Regions from separate parts of the Kitasatospora hibisci genome, predicted to be linked through region 2. Evidence: riboswitches for the same ligand, from Rfam matches in the RefSeq annotation. Region 2 holds a riboswitch; each other region holds the start of a gene.
What was found. A riboswitch is a leader RNA that binds a small molecule or an ion and turns the genes downstream of it on or off. The one in region 2 is predicted to bind cobalamin.
Positions count from the first base shown of each region.

Region 1: another riboswitch for cobalamin. It lies ahead of ACF9IK_RS10160 (cobalamin biosynthesis protein); the one in region 2 lies ahead of ACF9IK_RS13300 (ribonucleoside-diphosphate reductase subunit alpha).
Region 3: another riboswitch for cobalamin. It lies ahead of ACF9IK_RS28680 (HoxN/HupN/NixA family nickel/cobalt transporter); the one in region 2 lies ahead of ACF9IK_RS13300 (ribonucleoside-diphosphate reductase subunit alpha).
Region 4: another riboswitch for cobalamin. It lies ahead of metE (5-methyltetrahydropteroyltriglutamate--homocysteine S-methyltransferase); the one in region 2 lies ahead of ACF9IK_RS13300 (ribonucleoside-diphosphate reductase subunit alpha).

Region 1 covers NZ_CP171642.1:2,381,306-2,385,509, reverse strand. Annotated here, with positions in the region: gene ACF9IK_RS10165 (cobyric acid synthase) at 1-1,487, opposite strand, end outside; gene ACF9IK_RS10160 (cobalamin biosynthesis protein) at 1,484-2,449, opposite strand; cobalamin riboswitch at 2,543-2,705, opposite strand; gene ACF9IK_RS10155 (XRE family transcriptional regulator) at 2,939-3,652, shown strand; gene ACF9IK_RS10150 (alpha/beta hydrolase family protein) at 3,809-4,204, shown strand, end outside.
Region 2 covers NZ_CP171642.1:3,138,311-3,142,514, forward strand. Annotated here, with positions in the region: gene ACF9IK_RS13290 (glycoside hydrolase family 26 protein) at 1-344, shown strand, start outside; gene ACF9IK_RS13295 (glycosyltransferase family 39 protein) at 341-2,188, shown strand; cobalamin riboswitch at 2,266-2,392, shown strand; gene ACF9IK_RS13300 (ribonucleoside-diphosphate reductase subunit alpha) at 2,594-4,204, shown strand, end outside.
Region 3 covers NZ_CP171642.1:6,526,353-6,530,556, forward strand. Annotated here, with positions in the region: gene ACF9IK_RS28670 (regulator) at 1-1,743, shown strand, start outside; gene ACF9IK_RS28675 (ArsR/SmtB family transcription factor) at 1,899-2,282, opposite strand; cobalamin riboswitch at 2,365-2,559, shown strand; gene ACF9IK_RS28680 (HoxN/HupN/NixA family nickel/cobalt transporter) at 2,593-3,756, shown strand; gene rpmG (50S ribosomal protein L33) at 3,824-3,988, opposite strand.
Region 4 covers NZ_CP171642.1:8,191,641-8,195,844, forward strand. Annotated here, with positions in the region: gene ACF9IK_RS35575 (ATP-binding protein) at 1-1,012, opposite strand, end outside; partial or broken gene ACF9IK_RS35580 (plasmid stabilization protein) at 1,648-1,927, shown strand; cobalamin riboswitch at 2,036-2,261, shown strand; gene metE (5-methyltetrahydropteroyltriglutamate--homocysteine S-methyltransferase) at 2,419-4,204, shown strand, end outside.

The sequences.
Region 1 (4,204 bases), 760 kb from region 2:
GGCAGGAACGGCAGCGCGCCCGCGGCCGGCACCCCGCCCTCGATCAGCTTCCACAGCGCGTCGGTGTCCGCGTGCTCCTCGATCAGGTCGCCCAGCCGGTCGAGCCGGGCCTCGCGCGCGGCGGCGAAGGAGGTGTCCGGGGCGGGGACGAAGTCCCGGCCGGCGGCGGCGGCCACCTCGCCCAGCAGGGCTCGCCGGAAGCCGTCGTTCTCCAGCGCGCCGTGCCAGGTGGTGCCCCAGACCGCGCCCACCCGGCAGCCGTCCAGGAAGGGCGCGCCCCCTTCGACGGTCACCACTCCGTGGTGGATCTCGTACCCCTCCACCCGCTGCCCGTAGGCCTCGCCGACCGGCCTGCCGAGCACCTTCTCGGCGCCGAACCGGACGTGCGTCGGCAGCAGGCCGAGTCCGTCCACCGCGCCGGCCCGGGACTCGACCCCGTCGACGATCCCGCGCGCGAGCATCTGGTAGCCGCCGCAGACGCCGAGCACCGGCAGCCCGGCCGCGGCCCGCGCCCGGAGGGCCGGCTCCAGCCCGCGCCCGCGCAGCCAGGCCAGGTCGGCGACGGTGGCCCGGGTGCCCGGCAGCACCACCAGGTCGGCGTCGGCCAGCTCCTCCGGTCGGGTGGCCCAGCGGACCAGCACGCCCGGCTCCTGGGCCAGCGCGTCCACGTCGGTGAAGTTGGAGAGCCGGGGGAAGCGCACCACCGCCACCCGCAGCACGTCCCGGCCCACCGGCCCGCGGCCCTCGGCGCGGTCCACCACGGTGGTGAGGTCGAGCGAGTCCTCGGCGTCCAGCCAGAGCCCCGACAGCATCGGCAGCGTGCCGAGCACCGGACGGCCGGTCAGCTCGCGCAGCATCTCCAGCCCGGGGGCGAGCAGCCGTGCGTCACCGCGGAACTTGTTGACGAACCAGCCGGCCACGTGGCGCTGGTCCTGCGCGGAGAGCAGCGCCAGCGTCCCGTACATCGCCGCGAACACGCCGCCGCGGTCGATGTCCCCGACCACGACGACCGGGAGCCCGGCGGCGGTGGCCAGGCCCATGTTGGCGATGTCCCGGTCCCGCAGGTTGATCTCGGCCGGCGAGCCGGCGCCCTCGCAGACCACCACGTCGTAGCGGCGGCGCAGGTCGGCCAGGCACTCCAGGGCCCGCTCCAGCAGCACGGGCTTGCGCTCGCGGTAGTCCAGCGCGCCGACCTCGGCCACCGGGCGGCCCAGCAGCACCACCTGGCTGCGGCCGTCCGCGCCGGGCTTGAGCAGCACCGGGTTCATCGCCGCCTCGGGCTCCACCCGGGCCGCCTGCGCCTGCATCGCCTGGGCCCGGCCGATCTCGGCGCCGTCGGCGGTGACGAACGAGTTCAGCGACATGTTCTGCGCCTTGAACGGCGCGACGCTGACGCCCTGCCGGGCCAGCCAGCGGCAGATGCCCGCGGTGACCACGCTCTTGCCCGCGTCCGAGGTCGTCCCGGCGACCAGCAGCGCGTTGCTCATGCCCTTCCCCTCCTGCCCAGGACCGCCCGGAGCAGCAGGTGCCCCGCGACCGTCGTACCCAGGGCCAGCCCGCCCACCCGCCGGGAGAGCAGGCAGGCCCGTTCGATGTCGTCCACCCCGACCGGCCGCAGCTCCGCACCGAGGACCGGCCGGTGCTCGACCCGGTCGCCGTAGTTGAGCGTCCCTCCCAGGCGGACGCCGAGGGCGCCGGCGAAGGCCGCCTCGGCCTGGCCCGCGTTGGGGCTGGGGTGCGCGGAGCCGTCCCGGCGCCAGACCCGCCAGGCGGTCCGGGGCTCGGGCGCGGCGGCCACGGCGAGCAGTGCGGTCAGCCGGGCACCCGGCCAGCCCGCCACGTCGTCCAGCCGGGCCGAGGCCCAGCCGAACCGGGTGTGCCTCGGCGAGCGGTGGCCGACCATCGCGTCCAGGGTGTTGACGGCGCGGAAGGCCAGCAGCCCGGGTGTGCCCGCGACGGCGCCCCAGACCAGCGCGTTCACCACGGCGTCGGCGGTGTTCTCGGCGACCGACTCGACGACCGCGCGGGCCACCTGCTGCTCGTTCAGCGCGCTCGGGTCGCGCCCGCACAGGTGCGGCAGCCGGGCCCGGGCCGCCGTCAGGTCTCCCGCGGTGAGCGAGCGGCCGATGGTCCGGGCCTCCCGGGTGAGCGAGGTGCCGCCGAGCACCGTCCAGGTCGCGGCGGCGGCCAGCGCGGCCCGCCCGCCCGGGCGCCGGGCCAGCAGCCGCTCGGCGGCCGCCGCGGCGGCCGTGACGGTGCCCACGCAGAGCGCGGTGTAGGCGGCGCCGACACCTCGGTCGTCGCGCCAGATCCGGCGTTCCAGGCGGCCGGCCGCGCTGCCGAAGAGCGCCACCGGGTGGCCGCGGCGCGGGTCGGCGAACCGGGCGTCGGCGAGGCTGCCGGCGGCGGCGCCCAGGGCGAAGGCGGCGGCGCGGGTCAGCGGGCGCACGGCGGGCAGGGGAGGTCTCGGTGGGGCTGGGCAGCCTGCATCGCGTGCGTGTCCTCACTCAGGGTCCGCGCCCTGGATCGACGTACCGGGGGCGAGAGTTTCCTGGCTTCCGGGTCGAACGCACGCCCGCGCCTTCCAGCGGCTTCTGACGGCCCGCCGTGGCAATCGTGTCGGACGTGCTCCCCGGTGACAGTGGCGGGACCGCGCCGGACTCGCACCGGCTTCCTCTGCATGCCTCCGTATTGGCTGAAGGATCCCATCACGCGGCCGAACCGCGAGTCAACCAAGGTCGCGGAGGGGTTGGTCACACGGCCTCACGCCGCCGCACCCCCGTCCTCACCGTTCCCGACCACGTCGCTATCTCCGATCACGACCGCCGCAGGCGCATGACAGGCTGTGGGATCGTCCATCCGCCTGGAGGTACCTCCAGTCCCGCTTCGTGCGTTCGGCGGCTGGGGCGCCGGTGGACCGGACCCCTACGGTCGGCGCATGCGACGCAGACAGCCACCCGCCCTGCCGCCGGTGCCCTTCTCCCCGGCGGCCGCCCGCGCGCACCGCGCCGGCCTCGGACTGACCCCCGAGCAGGTCGCCGGTGCAATGGCCGCGCACGGGGTCCGGTTGCTGCCGGCCCACGTGCTCGGCTGGGAGGGCGGCGAGCTGCGTCCGACCGAGGAGGAGTTCATCGCCCTGGCCCGGGCGCTCTGGTGCCCGCCCGCCCAGCTGATGGGCGCCCACCCGGCCCGGCTGCGGGACTTCCGGGTGGCCCGGGAGCTCAACCAGGAGGCTGCGGCCCGCCGGATCGGCATCGCGCTGCGTCACTACCAGCAGGCCGAGGCGGCCGACCGCTGGGACGGCGACGAGGCGCAGACCCATGCGCTCGCCCAGGTGCTCGGACTGCGGCTGCGCGAGCTGGTCGCGGTGACGGGCCGTCGGGAGGAGCTGGACCAGCGGTTGAAGCAGTGCGTGGACGGCCGCTGGCAGGCGCACGTCCGTGCGATCGGCCGGATCGTGCCGGTGCACGAGGAGGACCTCGCCGCTGTGCTGGCGGAGCTGCAGAGCGAGTACCAGGTCTCCTCGCACTGGGGCGCCGGCAGCTGGGGATCCCCGGTGCCGGCGGCCGGTGCCGCCGGCACCGGGGACCAGCCGGTCGGCGAGCGGTTCTGGGAGCTGCTCGGCCGCCGGCAGACCGACATCCCGGTGTGACCGCCGGGTTCTGACCGGCCGCCCGTCCCGGGTCCCGACCGCGCAGGGGTTCCCGGTATGACCCGGACGGCCGCGTCCGGTGGCCGCCCGCAGCCCCCGCGAGTGGACTGGTGCGCACAGAGTGCCCAGTCCGCGACCGACAGAGCGGGGAGCGATATGCGTTGGGGAACCGCGGCCGCCGTGGCGGCCGCCGCCGTCGGAACCGGGGTCGCCGTGCTGGTGATCGGCCGCCGGGCGTCGGAGCGGATGGTCCGTCCGACCGCTGCCCGCGAGGCGCCCGGCGGTCCCGTCCTCGTGCAGGCCCTCGGGGCCGGCCGGGTCACCTTCACCCCGGGCCCCGAGAGCGCCCGGCCCGGCCGCTGGGGCGTCGAGTGGGCCGGCGGCGGGCACGCGGTCGTCGACGAGATCCTGCACCGGGACGACCGGGGCGTCACCCGTCGCCTGGTCCGGGCCGACCGGGGCACGCTGACCGCCGGCACCGAGGTCCGCTTCACCCCCCGGGTGTACCTGGGTGACCCGATCGGGGCACTCGGCCTGGCGTACGGCGAGACC
Region 2 (4,204 bases):
CCGGAGACACCTACGTGGACTGGGCCGGTATGACCGGCTACTTCACCCTCACCGGCCCGAAGACCTTCGACACGCTCTACGGCGCGACCATGGCGGAGATCCGCGCCTTCTGCAAGAAGCCGTTCTTCATCAGCGAGACCGCCTCCCAGCAGGGGAAGCGCCAGCGTGCCGACATCGACCAGCTCTTCACCGGGATCGAGGCGCACGACGACATCATCGGGTTCGTCTGGTTCAACATGGTGAAACGGGCGGACTGGCGCATCGAGACCTCCCCGCCGTCGCTCGCGGACTACAAGCAGCGCGTGTCCGATCCTCGCTACGGCTTCGACATCCGGAACCCATGATGCCCTCAGAGACCGACTCCCCCTGGTTCATCCCGCACACCCCGGTCCGGACGGAGACGGGGGAGGACACCGCGCAGGCCGGGAACGGGGCGCACGGCCCCGGGCACCCGGACGAGCCGGCCCGGATCCCCGGACCGGCGTACCCGGACGAGCCGGCCTACCGGCAGGACGCCGGGTACCCCGACGCGCCGGAGCACCCCGATGCCGCGGCGTACCCGCAGGACGCCGGGTACCCGGACGGGTCCGCGCACCCCGAGGACGGCCCGGCGCCCGCCGACCCGCGGTTCCACCCGTCCGACGGCCCGCCCGTGGAACTGGCCCCGTACACCATCCCGCCCGTCCCCGTGACCGGCTGGGACCCGGCGTCCAGCCCCCGGCGGCGCTGGATCGGCCGAGCCCTGCTCTTCGGCGTGCTGGCCGTCCAGGCGGCGCTCTCGCTGCGCCTGCTCGGCGCCGCGCACCCCGACGAGGCCATCGCCATGATCGTCGGCCGCCAGGAGCTGGACCACCTGTTCGACGGCGTCCCGATGACGACCGACCTGGTCGACCGCATCCCCGGCGCGCCCTGGCTCTACCCGCCGCTGGCCGGCGCCGCCGCGAACGCGAGCGGGATCTTCGGGGCCCGGGTGGTCAGCCTGGTCCTGGCCCTGGTCACCACCGTCCTCGCCTACTCGCTGACCCGTCGGCTCTTCAACGAGCGCGTGGCCATCTGCGGCGCCGCCGCGTACGCCGTCGTGCAGTCCACCGTGGTGGTCGGCTTCTACGCCGCCCCGGACGCCCTCGCGATCGCCCTGGTCGCGGTCGCCGCCTGGATCGTCGTCCGGACCGCCCGCGCCCCGGTGGCCCTGGTGCTGCTGGCCGCGCCGGTGGCGGCCCTGGCGGTCGCCGCGGAGTACGCCGCCGTGGTCGCGCTGCCCGCCGTGCTCGCCCTCACGGTGCTCTCCGCCTCGGCCCGGAAGGGCCGCGGCCCGGCCGCCCTCCGGGCGCTGCTCCTGGCCGTCGGCACCGTCGGACTGCTGCTGCCGTTCGGCCTGCTGGACGACGTCGCGTCCTGGTCGCCCACGCAGGGCCACGAGGCCCGGTCGGTCGGCTCGGTCCTGCTCTCCGCGGCCCGGTGGAGCGGCCTGTTCACGCTGCTCGCCTGCGCCGGGGCAGCCGCCTACGTACGGCGCGAGCGGATGTACGAGTCGCCCGAGGACGACGAGATCACGGCCACCCGGCTGCGCCGGGCCGCGCTGAGCACCACCCTGTGCGGGACGGCGCTGCTGATCCCGGTCCTGTACGCCTGCCTGGGCACCCCGGGCGTGATGTTCCGGCACCTCGGGTTCGGCATGCTCTTCGCCGCGCCGCTGGCCGGCGTGGGCATCACCAGGCTGGTCGGCGCGCACTTCCGCAACCCCCAGCTGGGGATCCTGGTGTGGGTGGTGCTGCTCGCCCTCGGACTGGAGCAGGCGTCCCTGCGGTACCAGGACGGTCCCGACTCCGGCCGGCTGCTCAGCGTGCTGCGCCTGCACGCCCAGCCGCACGGCCGCTACCTCACCGAGGTCGAGGGGCTGCCGGAGTACTACCTGGGCAGCGTCAGCAAGCCCGACCAGTGGTTCTCGGCCCGCCGGGGCACCGAGTACCAGGACCGGGCCGGCGTGGTGCACCGCGGCGACGACGGCACGGTCACCGCCGTCCGGGACGGCTGGTTCAACCTGGTCGTCCTCGACAGCACCGCGCCGAGCGCCATGAACCGGGCTCTCACGGACGCTCTCGGGGCCGGCGGGCACTACCGCCTGATCGCCCAGTTCAGCTCCCCGACCGGCGATTCCGGCACGTACAAAGTGTTCCTCAGGTACTGAGCGCGACGGGCCCACAACTCGGGCCCGGCGACACGCCCGCCACTACATATGGGGCCGTCATACTCAGCCGCCACTAGATGTATGCTCGTCCCTGCTGTCGACGCAGGGGAACCCGGTGGGAATCCGGGACTGCCCCGCAGCGGTGTGCGGGCGGCTCCAGCCGAGCCCGCGAGTCCGAGTACCTGCCGACGGTGTGCCGGTCGCCCTCCCCGCAGAGGCCTTCAGCACCAGTAGTACGTCCGGGCCTCGCGGGCGGGCCGGGGATGACACCGTCGCGCGACGCCGTCCGGCTGCCGCGCCGTGCTCCCCTGCCCCGAACGGCCCGGTGATTCGATCCACCGCCGCCGATCGCCGCCAGGAGAGAGCGCCTTGACCACCGCTGCCTCAGCCACCCTGCCCGCCCAGGTGTCCAGCTCCGCCACCGCCGACCCGACGGTCTCCGACCCGGGCGGCGCTCTGCTGCGGGTGCTGACCGACCGCAGCGCCGACCTCCCGCAGGTGGACCCCGGCCATGTCGCCGCCGCCGCGCTGCGCGGCCGGCACGCCGGTTCGGACTTCGCCGAGCTGCGCGGGCTGGCCGTGGACGCCGCAGCGTCGATGATCGCCGAGGACCCGCAGTACTCGAAGCTCGCCGCCCGGCTGCTCGCGCTGGAGATCGTCGACGAGGCCGCGACCCAGGGCGTGGTCTCCTTCTCCACCTCGATCGCGGTCGGCCACGCCGAGGGCCTGATCGGCGACACCACCGCCGCCCTCGTCGCCAAGCACGCCGATGCCCTCGACGGGCTGATCGACCCGCAGGGTGACGACCGCTTCGAGTACTTCGGCCTGCGCACCGTGCAGTCCCGCTACCTGCTGCGCCACCCGATCACCCGCAAGGTCGTCGAGACCCCGCAGCACTTCCTGCTCCGCGTCGCCTGTGGCCTGGCGGTCGGCGACGACGAGCAGTCGGTGCGCGAGGTGGCCGAGCTGTACCGCCTGATGAGCCGGCTGGAGTACCTGACCTCCTCGCCGACCCTCTTCAACTCGGGCACCCGGCACCCGCAGATGTCGAGCTGCTACCTGCTGGACTCGCCGCTCGACAACCTGGACTCGATCTACTCCCGGTACGCCCAGATCGCCCGCCTCTCCAAGCACGCCGGCGGCATCGGCCTCTCCTACTCGCGGATCCGCTCGCGCGGCAGCCTGATCCGGGGCACCAACGGCAAGTCCAACGGCATCGTCCCGTTCCTGCGCACCCTCGACTCCTCGGTCGCCGCCGTCAACCAGGGCGGCCGCCGCAAGGGCGCGGCCTGCGTCTACCTGGAGACCTGGCACGCGGACATCGAGGAGTTCCTGGAGCTGCGCGACAACACCGGTGAGGAGGCGCGCCGGACCCACAACCTGAACCTGGCGCACTGGATCCCGGACGAGTTCATGCGCCGGGTCAACGCGAACGAGGACTGGTCGCTGTTCTCCCCGGCCGACGTGCCGGAGCTGGTCGACCTCTGGGGCGAGGACTTCGACGAGGCCTACCGCAAGGCCGAGCTGGCCGGCAAGGCCGTCCGCACCATCCCCGCGCAGACCCTCTACGCCCGGATGATGCGCACCCTGGCGCAGACCGGCAACGGCTGGATGACCTTCAAGGACGCCTCCAACCGCGCCGCCAACCAGACCGCGCTGCCCGGCCGCACCGTGCACTCCTCCAACCTCTGCACGGAGATCCTGGAGGTCACGGACGACTCCGAGACCGCCGTCTGCAACCTCGGCTCGGTCAACCTCGGCGCCCACGTGGCCGAGGGCGCCACCGCCACCGACCTGATCGGCGCGATGGACTGGGAGCGGCTGGACGCCACCGTGCGCACCGCCGTGACCTTCCTCGACCGCGTGGTGGACATCAACTTCTACCCGACCGTCGAGGCCGGGACGTCGAACTCCCGCTGGCGGCCGGTCGGCCTCGGCGTGATGGGCCTCCAGGACGTCTTCTTCAAGCTGCGGATCGACTTCGACTCCGCCGAGGCGAAGGCCCTCTCCACGCTG
Region 3 (4,204 bases), 3.4 Mb from region 2:
CCGGACGGTGACCTCTACGCCGACCTCGCGGCCCACCGCCACGACGGCGAGGTCGATCTCGGGGCTGTGCTGGGCGGGTTCCTGCGGGCGTTCGCGGTGGAGCGGGTGCCGGACACCCTTGAGGAGCGGGCCGCGCTGTACCGGACGGTCACGGCCGAGCGTCACGTCCTGCTCTTCCTGGACAACGTCGAGCGGGCCGCCGAGGTACGGACCCTCTTCCCGTCCGCCGGGTTGGTGGTGGTCGCCGGCCGCCGGCGCCTCCCGGGTCTGCGCCTGGACGGGGCCGAGGTGCTGGATCTGGCGCCGCTGGGTACCACGGCCGGCGCCGCGTTGGTTCGGCGCTGGCTCGGGCCTGAGCGGGGCAGCGAGCAGGAGCTCAGGGAACTGGTCGAGCAGTGCGGCGGTCTGCCGCTGGCGCTTAACGCGGTCGGGTTCCAGCTACTCGACCGCGGCCGTCTGGGTGTGGGCCAGGTGTTGGCCGAACTGTCCGACCGGGAGCGTGGGTTGTCATCGTTCAGTAATGAGGAGGGCGGTGTCGACGGCGTCCTGGACTCGGTCTACCGGCGGCTGCCCCGGACCACCCGGGAGCTCTACCACCTGATCGGGGTGAATCCCGGCCCGCTGGTCTCGGCCGAACTTGCCGCAGCCGCGGGGATCGAGCAGGTGGACCAAGGCCTGGCCGAGCTGCGCTCCGCGCACCTCCTGGACGATGTGGTGGACGAGGGCCCGGACGAGCACTACCGCGCCCACGACCTGGTCCGGCGCCACGCGTATGAGCGGGTCCGAGAGCTTCCGGAGCGTTCCGGGTTGTTCGCCCGCGTGGTCGAGTACTACCGGGGCCGGGCGTTCCTGGCGGACGTCGCGGTACTCGGATCGCGGCTGCGGCTGCAGGAGCCGGCCGGGGAAGGGCTGCCGGCGTTCACGTCCGGCGCGGCGGCGCTGGACTGGCTGCGAACCGAGCGGGCCAACCTGCGTGAGGTGGTCCGGGCGGCCGGTGAGCAGGGCAGGCACGGCGACGTCTGGCGGCTCTGCGAGTCGCTCTGGCCGCTCTACCACGGTGGTAAGCACTACGACGACTGGGTCGAGACCCACCGGCTCGGCGTCGACTCGGCCCAGCGGGACGAACGTCCGGACGCCGTGGTCCGGATGCGCAACCAGCTCGCTCGGGCCCACTACGAGCTTCGGGACTTCCCGCGGGCGATCGAGCAGCTGGTGGCCGCGTCGGAGCTGGTGCCGCTGGTGGTCGACCCCCGCCTGGTGGGCGTGCTTCACGAGACGGAGGGCCTGCTCTGCCTGGCCGACGGGCGCCCGGAGCGGGCCGTCGAGCTGTTCACCCTGGCCCGGGCGGAGAACGAGGGCGACGCGCACGGTGTGGTCGTACAGGGCTACAACCTCGCACAGGCGTTGATCGCGGTCGGCCGCCCTGAGCAGGCGGTGGCCGTCCTGGACGAGGCGACCGAGCTGGCCGAGGCGGAGGACGACGGCCCGATGCTGATGCGGCTCGCGCTGGTGGGGGCGTGTGCCCGCCGGGCGCTGGGGCTGCTGGACGAGGCCGCCGCCCTGGCGGCGGAGGCCGGTCGGCGGGCGCTTGCCCTCGGCCAGCGACTGAAGGAGGCCGAGGCGTTGAGGCTGCTCGTGACCCTGGCCGAGGAATCGGGCGACAGCGGCCTGGCCGAGCGCAGCCGCTCCCGACTCGGCGAGCTCGGAGACGAGGAAGCGCATATCGGGAGGGGCGGAACGTGATGAGGGTGGTGTTCGCCGGTGCGGACGGGGGAGTGTGCGCTGAGGCCGACCGCACGACGCCCTCGGTGGGTCTGCGCTCAGTTCGCTGGTCGACCTGGTCGGCGCGGTAGCGGGTCGCCGAGCTCACGGGCGCGCGACGGCGCCCGGGGAAACCCTCAGCCGGCTGCGGTGGCGGTGGGGGTGTCGTGGGCGGCGGCGCAGGTGTTGAGGAGGGGGCGCATGGCGTCGTCCACGAGCCGGTAGCGCACGACGCGTCCGTCCTTGTCTCCGGTGACGACGCCGGCCGTCCTCAGGAGCCGCAGTGCCTGGGAGACGGCGGGGTCGCGCATGCCGGTGGCAACCGCGAGGTCGGTGACGGCGAGTGGCCCGGCGCGGTGGAGAGCGAGCAGCAGGGCGAGCCGTCCGGGGTCGGCGAGCAGCGAGAACCGCTCGGCCCAGGACCGGACGTGCCCGGTGTCGCCGATCGCGGCGATGGCCTCGCAGACCCGGTGTCCGTCGATGGTGCGGTGGCCCGCGCGGTCGGCCGGTACGAGATGCATACGGACATTCTTGCAGCCCCGGCCCTGTGATCCTTGACACCTGCGCAGGTGCGCAGCCTTGCAAGGATGTGCGCGGGCCCCCTACGGTGTTGCCCGCCGTGGTGCTCGGGAAGACCGGTGACGGACCCTCAGGGGTCCGGAGTCCGGAGCGGCCCTCGCCACTGTGATCGGGGGGAATCGTCCGTACCCCATGACGCCACTGGGTGCCTCGCGCGCCTGGGAAGGCGGGTACGGAAGCCCCGTCAGCCAGGAGACCGGCCACGGCATCTCACGAACGTCATTCCACGAGGTGCTGGAGCGTGATCCCAGGATGACCCTGCCCGAAACCGCCGCTGCTCCGGCGGCGCCGTCCGTCCTGCCGACCTTCCGGTGGCGCCGCGAGGACACCGTCCGCACGGCCGGGCTGATGGGGGTGATCCTGGCCATGCACGTGGTGGCCTTCGGGACGCTCGTCTTCCTGGTCGCCCCCGAGAAGTACGAGGTCGGCACCCAGGTCTTCGGGGTGGGCCTGGGCATCACCGCCTACACCCTCGGCATGCGGCACGCCTTCGACGCCGACCACATCGCGGTCATCGACAACACCACCCGCAAGCTGATGGCGGACGGCAAGCGGCCGGTCTCGGTCGGCTTCTGGTTCGCCCTCGGGCACTCCTCGATGGTGGTCCTGATGGCCGCCCTGGTGGCGGGCGGCGCGCAGCTGGCCGACACGCTGATGGACGACGATTCCACCACCCACCAGTGGCTGGGCATGGTCGGCACCTCCGCCTCCGGCGCCTTCCTCTACCTGATCGGTGCGCTCAACCTGGTCGCGCTGTTCGGCATCCTCAAGGTGTTCCGCTCGATGCGGGCCGGTCGGTTCGACGAGGCGGAGCTGGAGGAGCACCTCAACGCGCGTGGCTTCCTGGCCCGCATCCTGAACCGCGCGACCCGCTCGATCACCCGGCCGGGCCAGATGTTCCCGGTCGGCATGGTGCTCGGTCTCGGCTTCGACACCGCGACCGAGGTGACCCTGATGGTGATGGCCGGCTCGGGTGCGGCCTCCGGGCTTCCCTGGTACGCGATCGCCTGTCTGCCACTGCTCTTCGCGGCGGGGATGAGCCTGTTCGACACGCTGGACGGGACGTTCATGAACTTCGCGTACCAGTGGGCGTTCTCCAACCCGGTGCGCAAGGTGTACTACAACCTGACCATCACCGGCCTGTCGATCGCGGTCGCCTTCATCATCGGCACCATCGAGCTGGTCGGGGTGCTCCACGAGAAGCTGGACCTCACAGACCCGGTGAGCGGCTGGATCGCGGACATCTCGCTGGACAACGTCGGCTACGCGATCGTCGGGCTGTTCGTGGTGGTCTGGGCGGCGGCGATCGGGTACTGGCGGATCGCCGGGGTCGAGCAGAAGTGGAGCCCGCAGCCGGTGAAGCCGGGTGCCGGGCCGGCCGAGGACGCCCCCGCCGCCCCGGAGGCGGCGCGGTAGGCGGCCGGCGCCCGAATGTGACGGAGCCTCCCCGGGACCCCGGGGAGGCTCCGTCACGCTCAGCGGGTCAGCGCTCCTCGCGGAAGTCGACGTGCCGGCGCACGACGGGGTCGTACTTGCGCAGCACCAGCCGGTCCGGGTCGTTGCGGCTGCTCTTGCGGGCCACGTAGGTGTAGCCGGTCCCGGCCGTGGACCTGAGCTTGATGATCGGGCGCAGTTCGCTGCGGGCCATGGGTGGTCCTCCTGGGGTCGGCCGGTTCGGCGGGTCGCCGCTCCGGGGTGGCCGCTTCGGCGCCGGCCGGAGGCCGCACACCGAAATGGGAGTCGTTTTCATGCGTCGCATCACAACGCGAGCTCCGGCCCGCCCATTCCCGGGAGCGAGGTGGGAGCGCGGTGGGGGAGCGCCGCGGGCCGGGCCTCGGGTGGGGGCGCTCGGCGGGCGGATCGG
Region 4 (4,204 bases), 5.1 Mb from region 2:
TCTCCCCCTCGCGGAAGAGGTAGAAGAGTTCGTCGGTGACGGTCCAGACCCGCTCCTCGGGTGCCTCGCGCAGAAGTCGCAGGTACTCTTCGGCGAGTCGGTGGCGCATCGTCACGAAGGCGTTGGGGGCCCGCCAGCGCAGGTCGGCGGCCAGCGTCTCGCGCGCGGCGTCGTGCGGATGGAGGCCCCGGTGGGTGGACTCCATGAAGGGCAGGTCCCGGAGCCAGGCGAAGAGCGGGTGGGCCTCCTCGTCGGGCAGGACGGCGGCGAGCAGTTCCTCCGAGGTCGAGTAGGCCTGGGCCGCCACCTCCAGGGCGCGGCGGTGGGCCGCGCTCGGCACCTCGCCGATCAGGCCGGAGAGGAGGGTGCGCAGGACGTCGGCCGAGGGGGCCCAGACGTCCTCCCGGTTCCAGTCGGCCGTCCTCGCGGCGGCCGCGAGGGAGAGGGCCAGCGGGTTGCCGCCTGCAAAGCGCAGCACCCGCTCACGGAGTTGGGGGAGGACCTGAGCCGTGGTCAGCAGGCTCCGGGCCTGCTCCTCGGTGAACGGCTCCAGTTCGCGGACGGCCAGCAGCCCGGCCCAGGCGGGGTCGGCGGTCCACTGGGGTTGCGGGGCGAGGCGGCCGGCCAGGACCACCAGGGTGTCGTCGGCGGCGCGGGGCAGGAACCGTTGCCACAGCCAGCTCTCCAGCCACTGGCAGTGCTCGAAGGAGTCGACCAGCAGGACCGTCCCGGGCACGTCCAGGAACGGGGCGGCGCTCCGTTCGAAGTCGGCCGGGTCCCGGCTCACGAAGCGGCCGTCCAGTTCGAGGAGGAGCCGTCCCGCCGTCCGGGCGTCGTCCGCCAGGCGGCGCAGCAGCGTCGACTTGCCGATGCCGCCCGGCCCGAACACGTAGAACGCGAACGGCGCGTGCGGATCACCGGACAGGGCCTGCGCGAACTGCCCGAGCTCCGCGTCCCGGCCGATGAAGGCCTGGACGCGTGCGCTGCTCAGTCTCTCCCGGACGGACGCCATGACGGCTCCTCTCCCCATCTCTCGGTACCGGACCGGCCCTGCGGTCCGGAGGGCGGGGTGACAGGGCGTCGGTGCCGGTGAACGGTGTTGAACGGCGGGCGGTGCCCGGCGGGGGTACGGCCTCGGTGGGGGTGGGCCGTCCGACCGGCCCGGGGAACCGGCGCCCGTGCTCTCAGGCCGGCGGTAAGCGACGAGGCCGGCGGACCGCGGCGCCGTGCACGGCCTGCGGACGGCGGCGCACCACGTTCCGCGCTGTGACCGGACAGCCGATTCGCACTCTGGGCAACGCTTGTCGGCTCCTACGTCGGGACGGCCGAGGAGGTCCACGCCCAGGACGGCCCGCGGCCGGCCCACCCGTGGAATTTGTCGTGGGCACTATAACTGAAGCCCCGTCGGCACCGGACCCGGCCGACCGGGCCCCGGGTGGTTCGCCTTCGCCCGTTCCGCCTCGGCGTTCGTCGTGCGGTCGGGGGCAGCGGGACGGGCAACCGCAGGAGGAGGGCACATTCGGCCGGGCCTTCCGCCCCGATCGAACCGGGGGACGAGAGCCTTCGGGAGGCGAACGACGAGAGAGCCGGCGAGGAGGAGCCACGCCTGCCGGTTCGAACGGGAAGCGTGAGCGTCGGTACGAGCGCATCAAGGAGAGCGCGAAGGACCGTGGTGAGAGCGAGAAGCGCGCGAAGGAGATCGCGGCCCGGACCGTGAACAAGGAGCGCGCCCGGCACGGTGAGTCGAGGACTGCCAGCCGCTCCTCGACCAAGGACATGTCGTCGTCGCGGCGCGGTGGTCTGCGTTCGCACTCGGGCTCGCAGGGGGCCGACGTACGACCGGCTGTACAACGAGGCCAAGCAGCGCAACATCGAGGTTCGTTCGAAGATGAACAAGAAGCAGCTCGCCGACGCCCCGGGGCGCTGAAAGCCGGCACGCACCCCGGAGGCCCCGTCCGACCTGTCCTGAGGTCGGCCCCGTCCCGGTATCCGGACGATTTACGCGGTTCAGTGTTCAGCTCCCGCCGTCCTGCCCCTAAGCTGGCCGTGCAGCTGGTTCGCCCTGTCCGCCAGGCAGGCGCGTCGCAAGAGGGAACCCGGTGGGAATCCGGGACTGCCCCGCAGCGGTGAGTGGGAACGACCGCCGTCATACGCACTGGGCCCCGGTCGGGTCTGGGAAGCGACGGCCAGTAGGTGTCCGCCCTGGAACCAGGGCGGCCGTGCCCACGAGTCCGAAGACCTGCCACTGCCCGCGCGCGACCGTTCGCGCGCGGCAATCCGGTGACCTCGTGGGCGGGTCGGCGTGCGTACCAGGCGGAGCAGTACCCGCGTGCGGGGCGTCCGCCCGGTTCGTCATCCCTTCGCGCCTTCGTGCCGTCATCGGGCACCGGAGGAACCAGGCTCGCGAAGGAGAGTCCCTTGACAGCGAAGTCCGCAGCCGCGGCGACCGTGGCCACCGTGTTCGGATACCCCCGCCAGGGCCGGCGCCGGGAACTGAAGAAGGCGATCGAGGGGTACTGGAAGGGCGCGGTCACCGCCGGGGCGCTGCTGGCCACCGCCTCCGACCTGCGCCGGGAGAACTGGGCGCAGCTCGCCGAGGCGGGGGTCGAGGAGGTCCCGACCGGCGACTTCTCGCTCTACGACCACATGCTGGACGCGACGCTCGCCGTCGGTGCGATCCCGGCCCGGCACCGGGCCGCGGTCGAAGCCGACCCGCTGGACGGCTACTTCGCCATGGCGCGCGGCACCCAGGACGTCGCGCCGCTCGAGATGACGAAGTGGTTCGACACCAACTACCACTACCTCGTTCCCGAGTTGGGCCCCGACACGGTGTTCGCCGCGAACCCGGCCAAGGCGGTCGCCGAGCTGCGCGAGGCCCTCGTCCTCGGCCACGCCGCCCGGCCGGTGCTGATCGGCCCGGTCACCTACCTGCTGCTCGCCAAGCCGGCACCCGGCGTCGCGGCCGACTTCCAGCCCGTCACCCTGCTGGACCGGCTGCTGCCCGTCTACGCCGAGCTGCTCGCCCACCTGCGCGCGGCGGGGGCCGAATGGGTCCAGCTGGACGAGCCCGCGCTCGTCCAGGACCGCGCTCCGGCCGAGCTGAACGCCGCCGCCCGCGCCTATCGCGAGCTGGGCGGCCTCACCGACCGGCCGAAGCTGCTCGTCGCGAGCTACTTCGACCGCCTCGGCGAGTCGCTTCCCGTCCTGGCCAAGGCCCCCGTGGAGGGTCTGGCGCTGGACTTCACCGGCCCGGCGGCCGCCAACCTGGGCGATCTTGCGGCCGTCGGGGGGCTGTCCGGCAAGCGACTGGTCGCGGGGGTCGTCGACGGCCGGAACATCTGGATCAACGACCTCGGGAAGTCGCTGGCCACCCTGGCGACGCTGTTCGGCCTCGCCGAGCGGGTCGACGTCGCGCCGTCCTGCTCCCTGCTGCACGTGCCGATCGACGCCGGCCTGGAACGCGACGTCGACCCGCAGATCGCCCGCTGGCTCGCCTTCGCCAAGCAGAAGGCGGCCGAGGTCGCCCTGCTGGCCCGCGGCCTGCGGGAGGGCACCGGCGCGATCACCGCCGAGCTCGCCGCCAACCGCGCCGACCTGGCCTCCCGCGCCACCTCGCCCATCACCCGTGACCCGGCCGTGCGCACCCGCACGGCCGCCGTCACCGAGGCCGACGCCCGGCGCGCCCAGGCCTACCCGCAGCGCGCCGAGGCCCAGCGCGCCCGGCTCGGCCTGCCGCTGCTGCCGACCACCACCATCGGCTCGTTCCCGCAGACCACCGAACTGCGCGTCGCCCGCGCCGACCTGACCGCCGGCCGGATCGATGCGGCCGCCTACCGGGAACGGATGGAGGCCGAGGTCCGCGAGGTCATCGCCTACCAGGAGAAGGCCGGCCTGGACGTCCTGGTCCACGGCGAGCCCGAACGCAACGACATGGTCCAGTACTTCGCCGAGCAGCTCACCGGCTACCTCGCCACCCGGCACGGCTGGGTCCAGTCCTACGGCACCCGGTACGTGCGACCGCCGGTCCTCGCCGGCGACATCTCCCGCCCCCACCCGATGACCGTCGACTGGTTCCGCTACGCCCAGGGCCTGACCGACCGTCCGGTCAAGGGCATGCTCACCGGGCCGGTCACCATGCTCGCCTGGTCCTTCGTCCGCGACGACCAGCCGCTCGCCGACACCGCCCGCCAGGTCGCCCTCGCCC